DNA from 3 places in the Oleiphilus sp. HI0061 genome. Region 2 is predicted to be linked to each of the others. Evidence: predicted binding sites of a transcription regulator. Region 2 holds the regulator's gene; each other region holds the start of a gene.
The links. The regulator sigma-54, encoded in region 2, starts transcription at its own class of promoters, with help from an activator protein. The targets are predictions, from matches to a motif close to TGGCACNNNNNTTGCTNT.

Region 1 (6,200 bases), on a different contig from region 2:
TAGAGCAATATCAAGTTAGCTTCGAAGAGATCAGTCGTCTAATTAGGCAACAATCAAATCAGTTACCAGGTGGCGTATTAAAAACCCATGACGGTGACGTACTAATCACCAGTGATGCTAAAAAAAGTGATGCAGAGGGTTATCGAAATATCATTATTGCCTCGAATGCTGACGGTGCCGAGGTAAGACTAGGCGATATTGCGAGCATCATCGACAACCGAAATAGCCCGCAAAGTCAGGCATCCTTTGACCACCGTGCAGCGGTTTCTCTCGATGTCTATCGTGTTGGCAATCAGAGTATTGTTACCATTGCCGAGGCAATTAAAGGCTATATAAAGCAAAAGCAACTGCCTGACAACATGCACTTATACGTTTGGCAGGACGAAGCAAAAAACTTTAAAAGCCGCATTGATTTATTGCTGGAAAATGCATTCAGCGGCCTCTTGCTACTCTTTGCGCTCTTGGTTCTGTTTCTTAATTTACGTCTCTCATTTTGGGTCAGCCTGGGAATACCATTTTCGTTTTTTGGCAGTCTGTTATTAATGCCCTCACTGGATGTATCCATCAATATTGTGTCACTGTTTGCTTTCATACTAGTGCTGGGCATTGTGGTCGATGACGCAGTGATCGTTGGGGAGTCAATTCATAGCCAGAATCAGGCAGGAAAATATGGTAGTGAAGGCGCGCTTGCTGGTGTCTATGACGTATATAAACCGATACTTTTTGCAGTCACTACAACCATTGTAGCCTTTTTGCCTTTACTGTTCTTACCAGGCCCCGAGGGTCAGTTAATGCAGGCGATACCTATTATAGTTATTTGTATTCTAGTGTTTTCGCTCTTGGAATCGATCTTTATTCTACCTGCGCACTTATCCCGTAAGGCATCAACATCAAGCGACGAAAAGAAAGACAGTCTGTTAAGTAAAATACAAAAGCAATTCAGCCAACACCTCGATAAATTAAACCAAGGTTTATATCAACCTTTATTAGTGATGGCTCTAAAACATAAAGAACTGGTTATCGTTAGTTTTAGCTTAATGTTTATCATCTTTATGGTCTTACTATCGACTGGTTGGATGAGAGTGGCGTTGGGCGTCGCGATTGATGCAGAGGTTGTTAATGCCTCAGTTGCTTTTCCGGAGGGCGCTTCACGCAAAAAAACTGAAGCTGCAGTGAATAAAATGTTGAAGGCAGCGGAAGATTTGCGTATTGAGCTAAACGAGTCTTCTTCGCCCAGTATTAGTGAACCTGTAATCTTGCACGTTTATTCGGTTATCGGCCCAACGCTTAAGATATCGAATCAGGAAAACAAACAAAACCTTGATCATACCGCCCAAGTAACGCTAGAACTGTCTGACTCAAAAACGAGAGAGCGTAGCGGTCAGGAAGTCTTAAACCGTTGGCGCGAGTTGATTGGCCGTATTGATGGAGCAAGCAAGCTTAGTTTTAGTTCTAGCCTAAGCCCCTCAAAGCCTGATATCAATATTGAGCTTTCCGGTTATGATCGCTTACAGCTTGAAACTGCTGCGAAACAGTTAAAGGATAAACTGAGTCATTACAGCGGAACTTATGACTTGGCAGACTCCCTTAATGAAAAGAAAAAACAGGCGCAGATCACCTTAAAGGATAACGCTATTTCACTTGGACTAACGCTTGAGCAGGTTATCAGGCAAGTCAATAGGGCGTATCAGGGTGAAGTGGTGCAAACGATCCAAACGCAAGATGATGAAGTCGATGTCTGGCTAGGCTTGCCTGAAGAAGAACGAGCTTCGATGTGGTACCTGGAGCACCTGCCAATTTTGATAGCAGATGGCAGCTATATAGACTTGTCAATAATTGCTGATATTCACTTCCGACAGGCACCGAATAATATTCGCCGCTATGAGCGCAAGCGAGTGGTGACCGTGAGCGCATACGTCAATACAGAACATAACTCGGTTTACAATATTCAAAAGGACCTTAAAGAACACTACCTCGACACGCTAGTCGCGCAATATCCAGATATGAAGTGGGGAACCGCAGGTAAACAAAAAAGTATTGTGGCGTTTTTAGATATTCTGTTTAACGGTTATCTAATCGCTATCTTCGTAATGTATTTGATGATGGCGGTTTTATTCTCGTCTTACAGTCAGCCCTTATTGGTTTTGTTTGCAATCCCTTTTGGAATTCTAGGCTCACTTTTCGGTCATATGTTATTAAATCTGGAATTAACGCTTTGGTCATTCATAGGTATGGTGGCGGTCAGCGGTATTGTCGTCAATGACAACCTGGTCTTGATGGACTGTATTAATGAGCTGCGCAAGAAGGGCGTGAATATCTTTAGTGCAGTATGCGAAGCTGGCAAGAAACGCTTCAGGCCAATACTCTTAACGTCAATTACAACGTTTGCAGGCTTAACACCTTTGATCCTGGAAACCAGCATTCAGGCTAAGTTTTTAATACCCATGGCCGTATCGCTGGCCTTTGGGGTTATTTTTGCAACACTGATCAGCTTGCTTTTAGTGCCCGCAAGCTACCTATTACTGGATCAATATATCAAGAGCCTAAGCACCGCTAGCAAACAGGTAACGAATAATGCGCTCGACTCCGAGAGCGTTGAAGACGCCTATCAACGCGGTTTTGAGCAGGGCAGTCGAGCGAAGAAGAAATCACAGAGCCCATATAATGATGAGGTATTAACTTCAAGCTGGGAAGCAGGTTGGCTTGATGCGAAAAATACCCTTAACGTTCTCAAGACGGATCAGGCATCATGAGTATATTTCAACGTCACCCGAAAGATCATGTTGCCTTATGGTTTGAACAAAGGCGCAAGCTAGGCGTAAGTGATGACATATATTGGGGGCGATATACGCCTCACACCTCAGAGCAAGAAGAAGCGCTAAAAGTAGATATCTTCCAGCACGCCAATGGTGACGGCATGAGCATAATGAAGCACATGCTGAACGATCTCGGTTTCACCAGTGTGAAGATCCCTAAGTGTAGAGAAACCGGTGAACCTGACACTCAAGAATTGAAAGCGATCAAAGCAAAAGTTCAACCTTACCCTAAAAGGGTCAAATGGCGTTTTTGGAAAGCGGATAATCAAGTAAGCCAAAATTCGGTAGACACTCTATTTTTTGATCGTTATGAAACCGCAGCTATCGAACAACGAGCAAAATCTCTCGATATCCCTTTAACAACCTTTATACTATGGGCGCTAAACCGCTCGGCTGCCAAGCATTTACTTGCAGATTCAAAAAACTGCAATCAAAGCTATTCGTGGTTTTATCCCGTTAATTTAAGGGGGGCAGCTAATTTTGGAACCGACTCAGACTATGCAAATTTCTCCAGTGGATTTTATATCCCTCTCGAAGCGGATATTTCACCTACCCAGTTAAACGACAGAATTCGCGAGCGGCTAAAGTCACGCGAGCATTGGCTGCACTGGCAACAAGCCAAGATAGCTAAATATCTACCTGGCTTTATGATTAGATTTTTATATCGCTACCTCAGCAATAAATCCTTTTACGCTGGCAATTTCTCCGCAATGGGGAACTGGTTAGATGAAGATACCTCTGCCTTACCGAGCAAACAGGCAGAAGCGGTTTCAGCATTACAAAAAGAACGCTGGTTTTGCTGTGCACCAGGAACAAAGAACTATCCGATATCAAGCTGCGTCATGAAGTGGAATGGTCAGCTCGGTTTAACGCTTAAGCTTCATTCTTCGATCGTAAAGGATGACAAGGTTTCGCTTGAAACGCTTTGTGATTGGGGTAATGAGCTTTTTGAAGATAATCTCTTCGACATCAATAGCGCTGTAGGTCGCAATCAAATTGTTTCTTATAAATACACCGACCATTGCCAAGGTATTTAACATTATAATATCCGTATTACCAATGCGGTTTGTAAGACGAAGTCATTAGATTCACTAGTTCACAAAATCTTGAAGCTGGCTAAATTTACGTCAGCTTATTTTACACATCGATCAATCAATACTAGAAAACATCAATAAAAACAAAAAGATAAACTTCTGGCGCATCTATTGCTTTCCTATAGTTATTATTCATTAAATTAGGCTGTATTATGAAAAATTTAACAAAGTTGTTCGGTTCAATCTGTTTAACTACTGCTGTATCTATGAGTGCTCAAGCTAATCTTATAGAAAATGGCAGCTTCGAAGATATTGGTAACGAAGCAGCACTTGGCGGGTATGGAAGCGCAGCTACGTGGCAGATTTATTCTAGCATTCCAAATTGGGACGCCAGCCAGAATGTTGAAATATGGTCTAACAATTTTATCGTACCTGCCGATGATGGAATTAGAGTATTAGAACTTAATGCGCACCCTGGAGACGCTAATGGTCAGTTCTCTATCTTCCAAGACTTCGCGACGACAGCAGGTCAGGCCTACGAGTTAAGTTTTGCTGGTCGCCGCCGCCAAGCTAACTCTGATGAAGCTTTCTCAGTCAGTGTTGGTGACCTTTCAGATTCTGTTTATAACCAATCATGGGGTAACTGGAATCAGTATACTTATCAATTCACAGCTACTAGCTCGCTTTCTACCTTAACATTCACATCCTTAGATGGCGGAAGAGATACAACAGGTAATATTTTTGACGACGTTAAAGTTACTGCAGTTTCAGAACCTGGCACCATTGCTTTGTTTGCATTAGGTTTGGCAGGACTAGTTGCCACACGTAAAAAAATGAAATAACAATACCTTTGTAGTTTCTAAAAAGCCGCACTTAAATGCGGCTTTTTTTTAATTCCGTTCTTTATTTCTTTGAAAATATCCAAGTCGCTTCTAAGCTTAGTTTAAACACTAACTTAACTGACGACTATGACAAAACCCATCGCATTTCTAATCCACTTTCTTATTAGTCTCGCTATCGTATCGATAGTTTACTTTTTTATCAGATTCCAAATTTATCCTGACTTCTACTTCAAAATACAGGGTATATCAGAAATCATTCTAATCCTGTTTGCTGTAGACGTGATACTAGGGCCACTACTTACTTTTGTCGTATATAAAAAAGGTAAGAAGAGTCTAAAGTTTGACCTGTCAGTGATTGCATTATTCCAAATAGCAGCGCTTGTATATGGGTTTCAGACCATCTACAAGGAAAGGCCTTTATCAGCATTACTTGTCAATAACTCATTTGAGATCCAAACCGCATCGAATTACGATATGACAGCTGTTGACCCTAATATTATCGATACTAGCTTGGCTTCAGCACCAAAGTTCCACGTTTTAACCGGTACAACCGAAGTTAGAATAGCGATCACTGTTCATGCATTTACCGGTGAAGGGGATACAGATTATCTACAGAACATGGATTATTATCATGAGCTAGGCGAGCAAAAAGAACGCATCAAGCAAGCAGCTCTTGAAGAAGTCTACCTTAAGAAGATTTATAAGGATCAAGAGTTTGATACAGGCAAATACTTCTATATCCGCATAATTGGGAAATCAGGCTTTGGTTTGGCAAAGCTCGACAAGAATACCTATGAAGTCCTTGAAATTTTTGCTTTGACAGATTTCGACATGAACACTTTGTGAACTGCAAATAATGCATTAAGGCGATAATCTAAGCTTTTATCACCTTAATGCGCAGCCCTAAGACTTTGCGCTGATGTGTTCAGCATCATCCTTGGAAAACGGATTAGTAATAGTCGAGCTAGAACCTTGAAGTACCGCCTCGGGGTGCCTTATTTCCATAATGCACTTTATGCGTTGTTCATCCTTCGTGTTAACATCCACTAAGATCAAGTGCTGACCTTCAATAATTTGTTCGTGAAACTTCTGGATCTTGTAGTGTTCAGTATTGAGCCCACCAACACCGCCAAACCACGCACCAAAGAACATGCTAAAGATCGCGATCACTAGCCATGCATTGAAGCTAAACTCCTCGATATAAGTAAAGGGGACTAAAAAAACAGCCCAATCATCCCACCGGACAATAAGCCTCGCTCTACAAAGCGCACGAAGTCGGTACGCTGAAGTGCACTCGCAGAGTGGAGATGATGACTATATAGACCCTCTTCATTAGTACTAATAATATGAAAGTTCCAGTCAGTAATACCATGCTCATGCAAATCTTTCGAAACTTGGTCGACACTGTCAATTGAAGGGCTAAGGTAATATAAACGTTTCATAGGACACCTCCGACTACAAATTAATGCTCTAATTTAAAAACGGAAAACCATATAACGATCTATCTT
Region 2 (4,295 bases):
TTATCTAATCCACTAAAAGTACGAAGGTTTGGGTCCCAGTATGGGTTTGGCAAACAGCGAACGTCGAATACGTAATCTGCATCGCTAGGAACACCATTTTTGAAACCAAATGATTGAAAGAGTATGGCGAGCTCTTGCTCTCGTTTGCCTGTCACTCTAAGTTTTATGAGGTCTCTTAACTCGTATAGGGTTAGTTTCGTAGTGTCGACAGTCAGGTCAGCTTTTAGTGCCAGCTGGTCGAGAAGCGTTCTTTCGGTTTCAATCGCTTCGGTGAGTGAGTGTGTTGTGCTGCTAAGTGGGTGTTTGCGTCGAGTATCGTGAAAGCGCTTTAGGAGCGTCTCACTTTGTGCGTCAAGAAAAATGATATCGACATCAATCTCCATCTGCTTTAGCTTCTCGTAAACTTGGGGGAATGCTTCTATTCCACCCTGCAGATTTCTAGCATCGATACTGATCGCAACGTTACTTAACCTTGTATCTTTACCTTGTAGTGATTGTTTACCAAGGTTTAGTAAAAGCCCAACCGGTAAATTATCAATGCAGTAATACCCCATGTCTTCAAGGACGTGAAGGGCCGTGCTTTTTCCGGAACCGGATCTGCCACTGACAATAACGAGCTTCATAAGAAGTTCCTAGCAATTTTGAGCTTCTAAGGTTTGTAGGTCTTAAGCAATTATTTTCTGATAAAGTTCAGTGCCTGTAGCAGATTCCCTTAAACTATCGCAAAAAGCAGTGTTGTTGAACTTCTCTGCAATTTGACTTAAAAGATCCAGGTGCTCGCTCGTCGCCTCGGAGGGGACAAGTAAAACGAAAAGAATATCAACGTCTTCGTTATCTATCGAGTCAAAAGGTATCTTTTTTTCAAGTGTAAATAGACAACCAATAACTTGTTTGCAGTTTTCCAGTCTGCTGTGGGGAATGGCAATTCCTTGCCCAACTCCCGTGCTTCCCAGTCGTTCACGAGAAATAAGGTTGTCAAATATTTCAGTTTCATCAAGATGAGGAAATTGTTTTGAGACCAGGTGTGCAGCCTGTTGAAGAACTTTTTTCTTGCTACCACCGGGCAAACCGCGTTGGGTTAGCTCCGGTGACAAGATGGCCTCGATAGTAATTTTATTTTCAGACATTTTTCGACTCTAAAGATCGCTAATAACTAGCGTGCTGCTGCGCCGTGTGCGCGGTCAACTTTCTTTTCCTTGTGCTTAAGAATTTGACGGTCTAGCTTATCAACTAGCTGGTCGATAGCGGCATACATGTCGTCGTTCTCGGCGTGGCCGTGGATATCTGCACCAGCGATATGTAGCGTTGATTCAGCAATATGTGCTTGTTTCGATACAGAAAGGGTTACCTGTACGTTGCTAATGCCGCCAATATGGCGCTCTAGCTTTTGCAATTTGGTTTTCACATATTCTTTAAGTGCATCAGTTAAATCTACATGATGGCCAGTGATATTTAATTGCATAGTATTCTCCTATCATCGTTATTTTTAGCGAGAGTTGAATATTGACTCACTTTTCGCTTATCAAATCAACTTGCTGCAGGCAGCAAGTTATCAAATATTGTATTAAACCAATCTTTTTCTTTCGTTCGATGGGGGGATCGACATCGCTTCGCGGTATTTTGCGATAGTGCGGCGGGCGACGTTAATTCCTTGCTCTTTCAACAAGTCGGCAATCTTGCTATCGCTAAGAGGTTTTTTAGGGTTTTCTGCTGATATTAACTTCTTAATAATTGCGCGAATCGCTGTTGACGAGCACTCTCCGCCAGTAGTTGTGCTGACGTGGCTTGAGAAAAAGTATTTGAGTTCAAATATGCCTCGTGGCGTATGCATGTACTTTTGTGTTGTCACACGAGATATGGTGGACTCATGCATTTCTACCGCTTCAGCAATATCATGTAAAATCAGCGGCTTCATCGCTTCATCACCATAGTCAAGGAAGCCTTGTTGGTGAGCTACTATCTTACTTGCCACTTTTAGAAGCGTCTCGTTACGACTTTGTAGGCTTTTAATAAACCACTTTGCTTCTTGAAGTTGATCCTTCATAAAGGTGTTGTCGTTACTGGAGTCAGCTCTCTTTATAAACGAAGCATAATTTGCATTGACCCTTATTTTTGGCGCAATCTCTGGGTTGAGCTCAACTTTCCAGCGTCCTTTTTCTTTCTTTACGACGACATCTGGCACAATGTACTCAGGCTCGGAAGAAGCAATGGATTCACCTGGTTTAGGGTTCAAAGACTGAATTAGAGAGATAACCTCTTTCAGTTCATGCTCTTTAAGGCGGCTGCGTCGCATTAGTTGAGCGTAGTCTCTTGATCCTAATAAGTTCAGGTAGTGGCTGATTACAAGCTTTGCTTGTGGTAGCCAGGGCGTATCTTTTGGTAGCTGGCGTAACTGTAGCAGCAAACAGTCGGGCAGGTCTTTGGCAAATACCCCAGGTGGATCAAAGTGCTGCACGCGTTTTAAGACGGCTTCAACTTCATCTAATTCAACCGGGTCTTCGTCATCTGAGTTGTGCAGCCCCTCGTGTATCTCTTCAACGGTATTCGTTAGGTAGCCGTCTGTATCTGTTGCGTCGATTAATGACATCGCAATGTATCGGTCGCGATCAGACATGGGGGTAAGGTTAAGTTGCCAATCTAGATGATCTGCAAGAGACTCGGTAGCAGCGTTTCTTTGTTCGAAGGCATTGTTGTCATCTTCGGGAACGGGACCACTGGGCGCATTGTTTGTATATATGTCATCCCAAGCCGTATCAACAGGCAGATCTTCCGGTATAGTATCTGACCACTCTTCACTAGGCGTGTCGGCTTCATTACTAGCAGGTGCTTCGCTCGAACTGGTGTCTGTACTACTGCTTTGTTGGTTGTCCTGAGAGGCGTACTCGTTGCCATCATTTTGATGACTTTCATTCTGATTTTCTTGTTTATCACTTGTATTTCCAGGCTCGTTGTTATCGTCCTGGAGTTCGAGCATAGGATTAGATTCCAATGCTTCTTGTATTTCGTTTTGAAGGTCAAGAGTCGACAATTGTAGCAAGCGGATTGCTTGCTGCAATTGAGGTGTCATTGTCAGTTGTTGACCGAGCTTTAATTGGAGAGAAACCTTCATGTTCATGAGGATGTCACCAACTTAAGACTTAAATTTTGAATCATGTATTGTCGCTTATTATATTTTGCGGAAATGGTCGCTGTGAATAAACGTATTTATATTTACTTCATTTACACAAGTGTAGTGCGAAGATAGCAAAGTGTGAAACAAATAAAAGTATATTTACGTTACCAGCCTACAAATAATTGTTTTAGATCAAGTTATCGTCTTGTTGACGTGAAAATTGCATGCTACTCATTTCTAAGCTGAAAGTCATGCTTAATTGTTTGTATATGCTGTTCGAATCGAATGCTATGAACTAGCCACTGGCTTATAATTTGAATTGATTGCCCAAGTAGACTTGTTTGACCTTTTCATTATTCAGAATGTCTTCAGCACTTCCTGAAGCAATGATATGGCCATCACCAACAATATAGGCTTTTTCACAAATATCCAGCGTTTCTCTAACGTTGTGATCGGTTATGAGTACGCCGATATTTTTACTTTTAAGGTGAGAGACGATTGACTTGATGTCGTTGACCGATATTGGGTCGACACCTGCGAAGGGCTCATCGAGTAGAATGAAGTCAGGCTCCATTGCTAAAGCTCTGGCTATTTCCACTCGCCTACGTTCACCGCCTGACAAGGCCATGCCAAGACTATCTTTGATGTGAGTGATGTGAAACTCTTCGAGTAAGGCTTCCATTCTTTGTCGCCTTTCGCTGCGAGAAAGATCTTTTCTAATCTCTAGTACCGCCAGGATATTGTCTCGAACACTTAACTTTCTAAATATTGAAGCTTCCTGGGGCAGGTAGCCGACACCGTTTCGTGCCCTATCATGCATAGCCATGGATGATAGGTCGGTATCATTAACTGATATCTTGCCTTTATCATGCTTAACCAGGCCTACAATCATATAGAAACAAGTGGTTTTACCAGCACCGTTAGGGCCGAGCAGCCCGATCACTTCACCGCTGTTGATAGTCAGGGAAACATCTTTAACTATTTGGCGTTTATCATAGGCCTTGGCTAGGTTTTCTGCTTTTAAAGTTTTCATTGTTGCTCAGGTCTATTGCTTTTGCTCGGCACCGGACTCGGCATTTGGAGCAGGTTCGAGTGGCAGTTTGTTTTCGTTTTCTGGAGAACCTTTTATTAGTGGCACTTCAGTATTTTCCGATGCGGTCTCGGCATTAGGGTAGTAATGAAT
Region 3 (6,200 bases), on a different contig from region 2:
CGGCTGTAGAGCGATTGTTAAGTAAAGACTTAAGTGCTGCGGCCGGTGGAATCGTTTCTGTAGAGGTTCTTGCATTAAAAGATACAAGACATCATGTGGCAGAGAATTTATGCCAGGGAAGTTCAGCAGAAGAGTCTTTATATGCTAGCGCAGAGTGTATTGATGAAATAGATGCGGAAGACTTTGAATATCAGCCGAACCCTGAGCTACTCAAAACGGTGCCAGGTGGGGTTGAGGTGAACGAGACGCTCTACTCTGACTTGCTTCGCTCGAATTGTCCTGTGACGGGGCAACCAGACTGGGGGACTGTATTTATTCATTACGCGGGGCAGCAGATAGATCGCGAGAGCTTACTAAAATATATTGTATCTTTTAGGCAGTGTCAGGACTTTCATGAGCATTGTGTCGAGCGAATCTTTATTGATTTACTGCAATATTGCCATTGTGATTCTTTAAGTGTTTATGCGCGCTACACTCGCCGAGGTGGCTTGGATATCAACCCCTACCGCGCAACAGCAGATCTTAAGGCGAGAACGGAGAGCCTGAGAACTCCAAGGCAGTAACGAGCGTTATTGTGTTAGCTGTCTTTTAGTTTCTCAGTTGCTTTTTCAAGGGCATGGACGATAGCGTCTTTATTAGTGTCGTCTATTTTTCCGGTATCCAGATACATCGCAAACCCTTCAGCTTCATGCTCTATGAAGCTCTGACCGGCACCGATATCGCGTCTAAGGTCAACGATTTGATAAATCGGAACGGGTCTAGCGAAGCCTTTAACGGTAATCTCTCCCTTATCACGACACATAACCTTATCTTTTATCAGAGAGAAAGTTTCGTAAGAAACCAGGATTTCGCCTGGCTCTGATAGTGCTTCCAAGCGAGAAGCCAAGTTAACTTCCTTGCCGATAATGGTGTAGTCCATGCGGTTTTCAGCGCCAAAATTTCCTACAGTGCTGAAGCCCGTACTGATCCCAATCCGAATTTGCAGTGGCGTCTTGATTCCTTGGCTCTTCCACTTTTGACGCAGTATCTTCATGTGCTTACGCATCTCAATTGCCATGGAAACACAAGCCATCGTATCTTCTTTAGCGCCACGACTGGTTGGGTCACCAAAGAAAATCATAATACTGTCGCCAATAAACTTATCGATTGTGCCGCCGTATTTTAAGGCGATTTGCGACATTTCGTTGAAGTAGTTGTTCAGCAGCTCGGTCAAACCTTCGGGTTCCATTTCTTCCGACAGCTCTGTAAAACCTTTGATGTCAGAGAAGAAGATAGATAGACGCTTGCGCTGTGTTTCCAGGCGCACGTCACGTTCGCCGGTAAAAATTGACTGCCAGACTTGTGGAGATAGGTATTTAGCAAGCTTGTGAGAAAGCGATATAGACTGCTCTCTTTGTGTCTGAATCTGGTGCTTGGCCTTATGTAAGGCTTCGGCTTGTTGGTGGGTATAGTAAGCAGTAACCGAGACATAGACTGTAGCGCTAATACCGGCCACTAGATCGACAATCATTGGTGCGTGAGGCGCGAAGTCAAGGCCGAATATCATGGAGGAAATAATGGTGGAGGTAAGTAAGATTAGGTTGCCTTTGAGCCAGGTCGACATACCTCCAACGACGATGAAGCTAAAACTCGCCATGAGAATATTGAATATGGTTGCCGTCGGGCTGAAGTCAATTAGTACAATAATGACACCGACCAAAGCGCCATCTATTAGTAGTGTGTTCTCACGTGCTGCAGCGCTTTGCTCTAGCTTTAAATGTCTAATAACAAAGTAAAGAAGGTGTGGCCATAACATGGCCGCAGGAATAAACCAGATCAAGTAGTCGTGGAAATGTCCTTCAAGAACACCGACCGCCATCGTGATACTAGACGTCAAATAAGCCAAAACCCTGCCGTTGTATGCGGGCATGACTGACGGTGGCGTATCTATTTTGTCGGTGGAGTGTTGTGTCGCCTTATTCTGTGTTGACGATTTTTTATTAGATATTTTCAATGGGATCATTTTTTCATACATCTCTGATAAGCAGCAAAGGTTATCAGTTCCCTTATATATAGACAAATTTTGCTTACACTGTTTTAATTTCGTTCTTGGGAAATAGCGCTTGCACTAAGGTTTCGTGATCTAAATGTGGTTATATCATTATGTTCACCTGAAAAGAATAGTGCAGGTTAGGTAGCTTATATTAAAGCAGGAGATACGCGGGTATGAATGAGCATAAAACAATTGATGAGGCGGGCTCTCATGCGGTGTTGGAAATATTGAAGTCCAGGGTTTCTCATCCTCGCTTGAGTGCTCCTGCCCCAAGCCCTGATCAAATGGAAACTGTTTTTCAAGCAGCGCTTAGGACGCCTGACCATAAATGCTTAAAGCCATGGCGATTTCTTGTGATCGAAGGGGACTCGTTACATCGTCTGGGTGATTTGTTTTGTCAGGCTGCTGAAGCGAATGAGGGAAAGCTTAGTGAAGCGCAAGAAAATAAATACCGCTCAATGCCGCTTCGGGCACCCAAGATCATCGTTGCTGTGTCCAAAAACATCGAACACCCTAAAGTACCTTTCGAAGAGCAGGTTGTGTCCTGCGGCGTTGCGGTGGGTTATATGTTGTTAGCGCTTCAGGCGCAGGGCTTTGGTGGTATTTGGCGTACCGGAGAAATGGCATTGAATGGCGACGTGAAGCAAGGCCTGGGTTTATCGCTCGAGGAGTCTATCGTGGGCTTCTTATATATTGGTACACCGCTTGCCGAAGCCAAAAAGTTAGCGCCTGTTGCTAGTAAGGATTACTTTGTCCCATGGTAGTGCTAGGCGATTTTCCTCTGACTATAAATTGGGTCAACCCAGGTGATATCTTCGCTTGTTCCCTCAAAAAACGGCAAATCTAAAAGGATAGGAATTGCCGATCTAAAAAACTTCATAAAACCATAAGTATTTGATTTTTAAGTATTAAAAAAATATTTATTGGTTGGCATCGCAATTGCTTTATCTAATCGTAGAAACTTTATGATGAAGCAAGTGGGAGTATCGATGTCGATTTCATTCAGCAATGCATTAGGAATTCACGAACAAGCGCTGGAGTTACGTGTTAACCGTGCTGAGGTGTTGGCTAATAACTTGGCTAATGCAGATACACCCGGATTTAAGGCAAGAGATATAGACTTCAAAGCGGTCCTGGGTAATGAAATGGCTAGCCAGGGAGGCGCAAAGTCTCTCGAGATGGCGACCACGAACGGACAGCACTTGCCTCATGCTAACTCGAGCGGAAGCAATGAGTTGCTTTATCGAACGCCCAGCCAGCCATCTGTTGACGGTAATACCGTTGATACCCAAGAAGAAATGGCAGAGTTTATGAAGAATACCTTGCAATACCAATCCAGCTTCCAGTTTTTGAATGGCAAGTTCAAGTCACTAACCAATGCGATTCGGGGTGAATAAATATGTCTCTTAGTCAGATTTTTGATATTGCCGGATCCGGCATGGCTGCTCAATCTATTCGCTTGAATACCACTGCTAGTAATATTGCTAATGCAGACAGTGCGGCAAGTAGTATTGATGAAGTATATCGCGCCCGAAAGCCCATCTTTTCGGCTGTCCAAGAAGATGCCATGCGCCAGGCAGTTGGTGGGGATTTCTTACAGCAGACGCCTGAGTCGGTAGGTGTTGAAGTAAAAGGGATTGTTGAAAGTGATGCACCTTTGGATATGCGTTACCAGCCTGACCACCCGTTGGCTGATGAGCAGGGATATGTGATGTACCCGAATGTAAATGTCGTTGAAGAGATGGCTGACATGCTTTCTGCTTCTCGAAGCTTTCAAACCAATATTGATGTAATGGATGCGGCAAAAACAATGATGCAGCGTTTGTTAACGCTAGGTCAGTAAGGGGCTAAATCTTATGACAGATATAAATACAACGGTGTCTTCTGCTGATGCTTTATCAGACTACCGCTATGAACCGACGACCAAAACACAAGGTTCGTCTGATCTAGGTCAGAATGAGTTTATGGAGTTGATGATTGCCCAGATGGAGAATCAAAGCCCGCTGGACCCTCAAGATAATGGTGAGTTCATTTCTCAGTTAGCAGAGTTTAGCTCTCTTGAAGAAATGCAGAAACTAAGTTCGCAAGTAGAAAGTTTTGCAACCCAGTATCAGTCTAGTCAGGCTTTGCAGGCTTCTGCAATGGTTGGGCGAACGGTTTTGGTGCCAGGTACTGAAGCTCCCATGGCGGCAGACGGAACAATTAGTGGATTGGTTGATCTTGAAGCCAGTACAGGTTCATTAAAGGTAAGTATCTTTAACGGTTCTGGTGAGTTGGTTAATCAGGTGGATATGGGGCAACAACTTGCCGGTTCTGTACCATTCTCGTGGGATGGAACAAATAGCAAGGGGGAGCAGATGCCCTATGACAATTACACGATCGCTGCTGAATCGAATCAAGGAGGAGATGTAAGTCAAATTACGACCTTGCTTTCCGCCAATGTGAGTAGCGTATCGATCGGGACTGGTGGTGCCATTTCGCTTAACTTAGCCGGTATGGGCGCTATTCCTTTAGAAGATGTTAGAGAGATTAACTAGGCATGAGTATGTGTCTGGCGTGCGAAATAATTGTAATCATTACGACAAAAAGAATCAGAAGAGAGGTGTAGTATGCCGTTTAACGTTGCATTAGGTGGGTTGAGAGCATCCTCCACGGACTTGGAAGTTACGGGTAATAACATTGCGAACGCGAGTACTGTTGGTTTTAAGCGTTCGCGTGCCGAGTTTGGTGATGTTTATTCCAATAGTTTTTTCGGCAGGGGGGCTACCTCAACGGGAGACGGTGTCGCAGTACAAAATATTCGACAGATGTTTGGTCAGGGTAACGTAAGCTTTACTGACAATAACCTGGACTTAGCAATTACCGGAAATGGCTTTTTCGTGCTTAGTGATCAGGGTGAGGCCAAATATTCGCGTGCTGGTCAGCTAGGTGTGGATAAAGATGGTTTCATGGTCAATAACACGGGTATGCGTGTCCAGGGCTTTCAGGCTGATGAAGGTGGGACGGTATCGGGAGTTCTGGGTGATCTGGTTGTTGATGCGAATGATCTGCCTCCATCAAGATCAACTAATGTCGAAGCAGCTTTGAATCTGGATTCTTCAGAAGAAGCTTTGACTCAGAGTGGCACAACGATTAACTCGAACGGTGCAACGGATGTTGGTGTAGCACAAGCAGGAATTGTGAATGGCTATGCGAGTCAGGATATCGAAGTGACCTTTCCGGATGGCACGTCGCAGACCATTACAACGACTGCGGAATCAACTGCCGGGGCAATTGCATCTCAGTTTTCGCTTTTAGAAGGTGTGGATGCGACTGCTAGTACCAGCTCTACAATAACCTTAGCTGGATATGATAATGCCTCAGGAAATATGAGTATTAGCTTAAACGGAATTAGTTTCCAGCCAGCCGGTGCAACAGATGCATTGCAATTGGCCGACTTGGGAACTCGTATTAACTCGTCTGCGTTGGTGGGGGTTACCGCCGTCATAGATAGTGCTACTGGTGATTTGCAGATTATTCAGGATCAAGGAGCTAACTTGGTATTCGGTTTTGCGGGTGTCTCGGGCGATAGTTTTGAGGTTCTTGGGAGTGATGCCGCGGCGACGCCGGTAGTGCTTGACCCTGATGCTGTTCCTGCCGTTTTGAATGCGACTGTAGGTGGTGGAGTTAGCATTGTACTTGACGAGGGGGTCGTTGCGACCAACTTAAGTGCCACAACGCCCGTCATTACCAACTTTACCGGTGCGCCTTTTGTTAATAACCAATTTTCACCAACGGATCCTGGTACCTATAACCACGCGACGTCAACGACTATTTTTGACAGTCTTGGTAACTCTCATGTTTTGACCATGTATTTCGTTAAGCAGCAGTCTTCGTTGTCGGGAGAAAATACCTGGCAAATGCATGTGCAGGTGGATAACCAGGATGTTGGAGATCCATTAATTGGAACAGATGCATCGCGAGCGACTTATAATTTGGTATTCCGCGATGACGGTACTTTAAATGAAACATTGTCAGATGATGTTTTGATTTCTAATTGGGACCCTTTAGATAGTCAAGGCAATCAAAATGGGGCGGCACGACCTTTGAATGTTGTGGATGGCGGGGTTTTGCCGATTCCTCAGCCGCCAACTAGCTCAAACTTTGAGGTAGATGTATCATCGTTTAC

Region 1: the regulator sigma-54 is predicted to act here: its motif matches at 4,011-4,028, upstream of A3735_RS28075 (DUF642 domain-containing protein).
Region 3: the regulator sigma-54 is predicted to act here: its motif matches at 2,961-2,978, upstream of flgB (flagellar basal body rod protein FlgB).

What each region holds. Positions count from the first base shown of each region.
Region 1 covers NZ_LWFE01001842.1:20,648-26,847, reverse strand. The annotation lists gene A3735_RS28085 (efflux RND transporter permease subunit) at 1-2,753, shown strand, start outside; gene A3735_RS28080 (hypothetical protein) at 2,750-3,853, shown strand; gene A3735_RS28075 (DUF642 domain-containing protein) at 4,063-4,692, shown strand; gene A3735_RS28070 (hypothetical protein) at 4,819-5,538, shown strand; gene A3735_RS29385 (hypothetical protein) at 5,596-5,862, opposite strand; gene A3735_RS29380 (hypothetical protein) at 5,907-6,134, opposite strand.
Region 2 covers NZ_LWFE01000987.1:149-4,443, forward strand. The annotation lists partial or broken gene rapZ (RNase adapter RapZ) at 1-623, opposite strand, end outside; gene ptsN (PTS IIA-like nitrogen regulatory protein PtsN) at 666-1,127, opposite strand; gene hpf (ribosome hibernation-promoting factor, HPF/YfiA family) at 1,154-1,462, opposite strand; gene A3735_RS11455 (RNA polymerase factor sigma-54) at 1,565-3,109, opposite strand; gene lptB (LPS export ABC transporter ATP-binding protein) at 3,420-4,145, opposite strand; partial or broken gene A3735_RS30895 (hypothetical protein) at 4,158-4,295, opposite strand, start outside.
Region 3 covers NZ_LWFE01001178.1:5,678-11,877, forward strand. The annotation lists gene queF (NADPH-dependent 7-cyano-7-deazaguanine reductase QueF) at 1-563, shown strand, start outside; gene A3735_RS18030 (adenylate/guanylate cyclase domain-containing protein) at 578-2,002, opposite strand; gene A3735_RS18035 (nitroreductase family protein) at 2,206-2,796, shown strand; gene flgB (flagellar basal body rod protein FlgB) at 3,022-3,429, shown strand; gene flgC (flagellar basal body rod protein FlgC) at 3,432-3,875, shown strand; gene A3735_RS18050 (flagellar hook assembly protein FlgD) at 3,889-4,569, shown strand; gene A3735_RS18055 (flagellar hook-basal body complex protein) at 4,642-6,200, shown strand, end outside.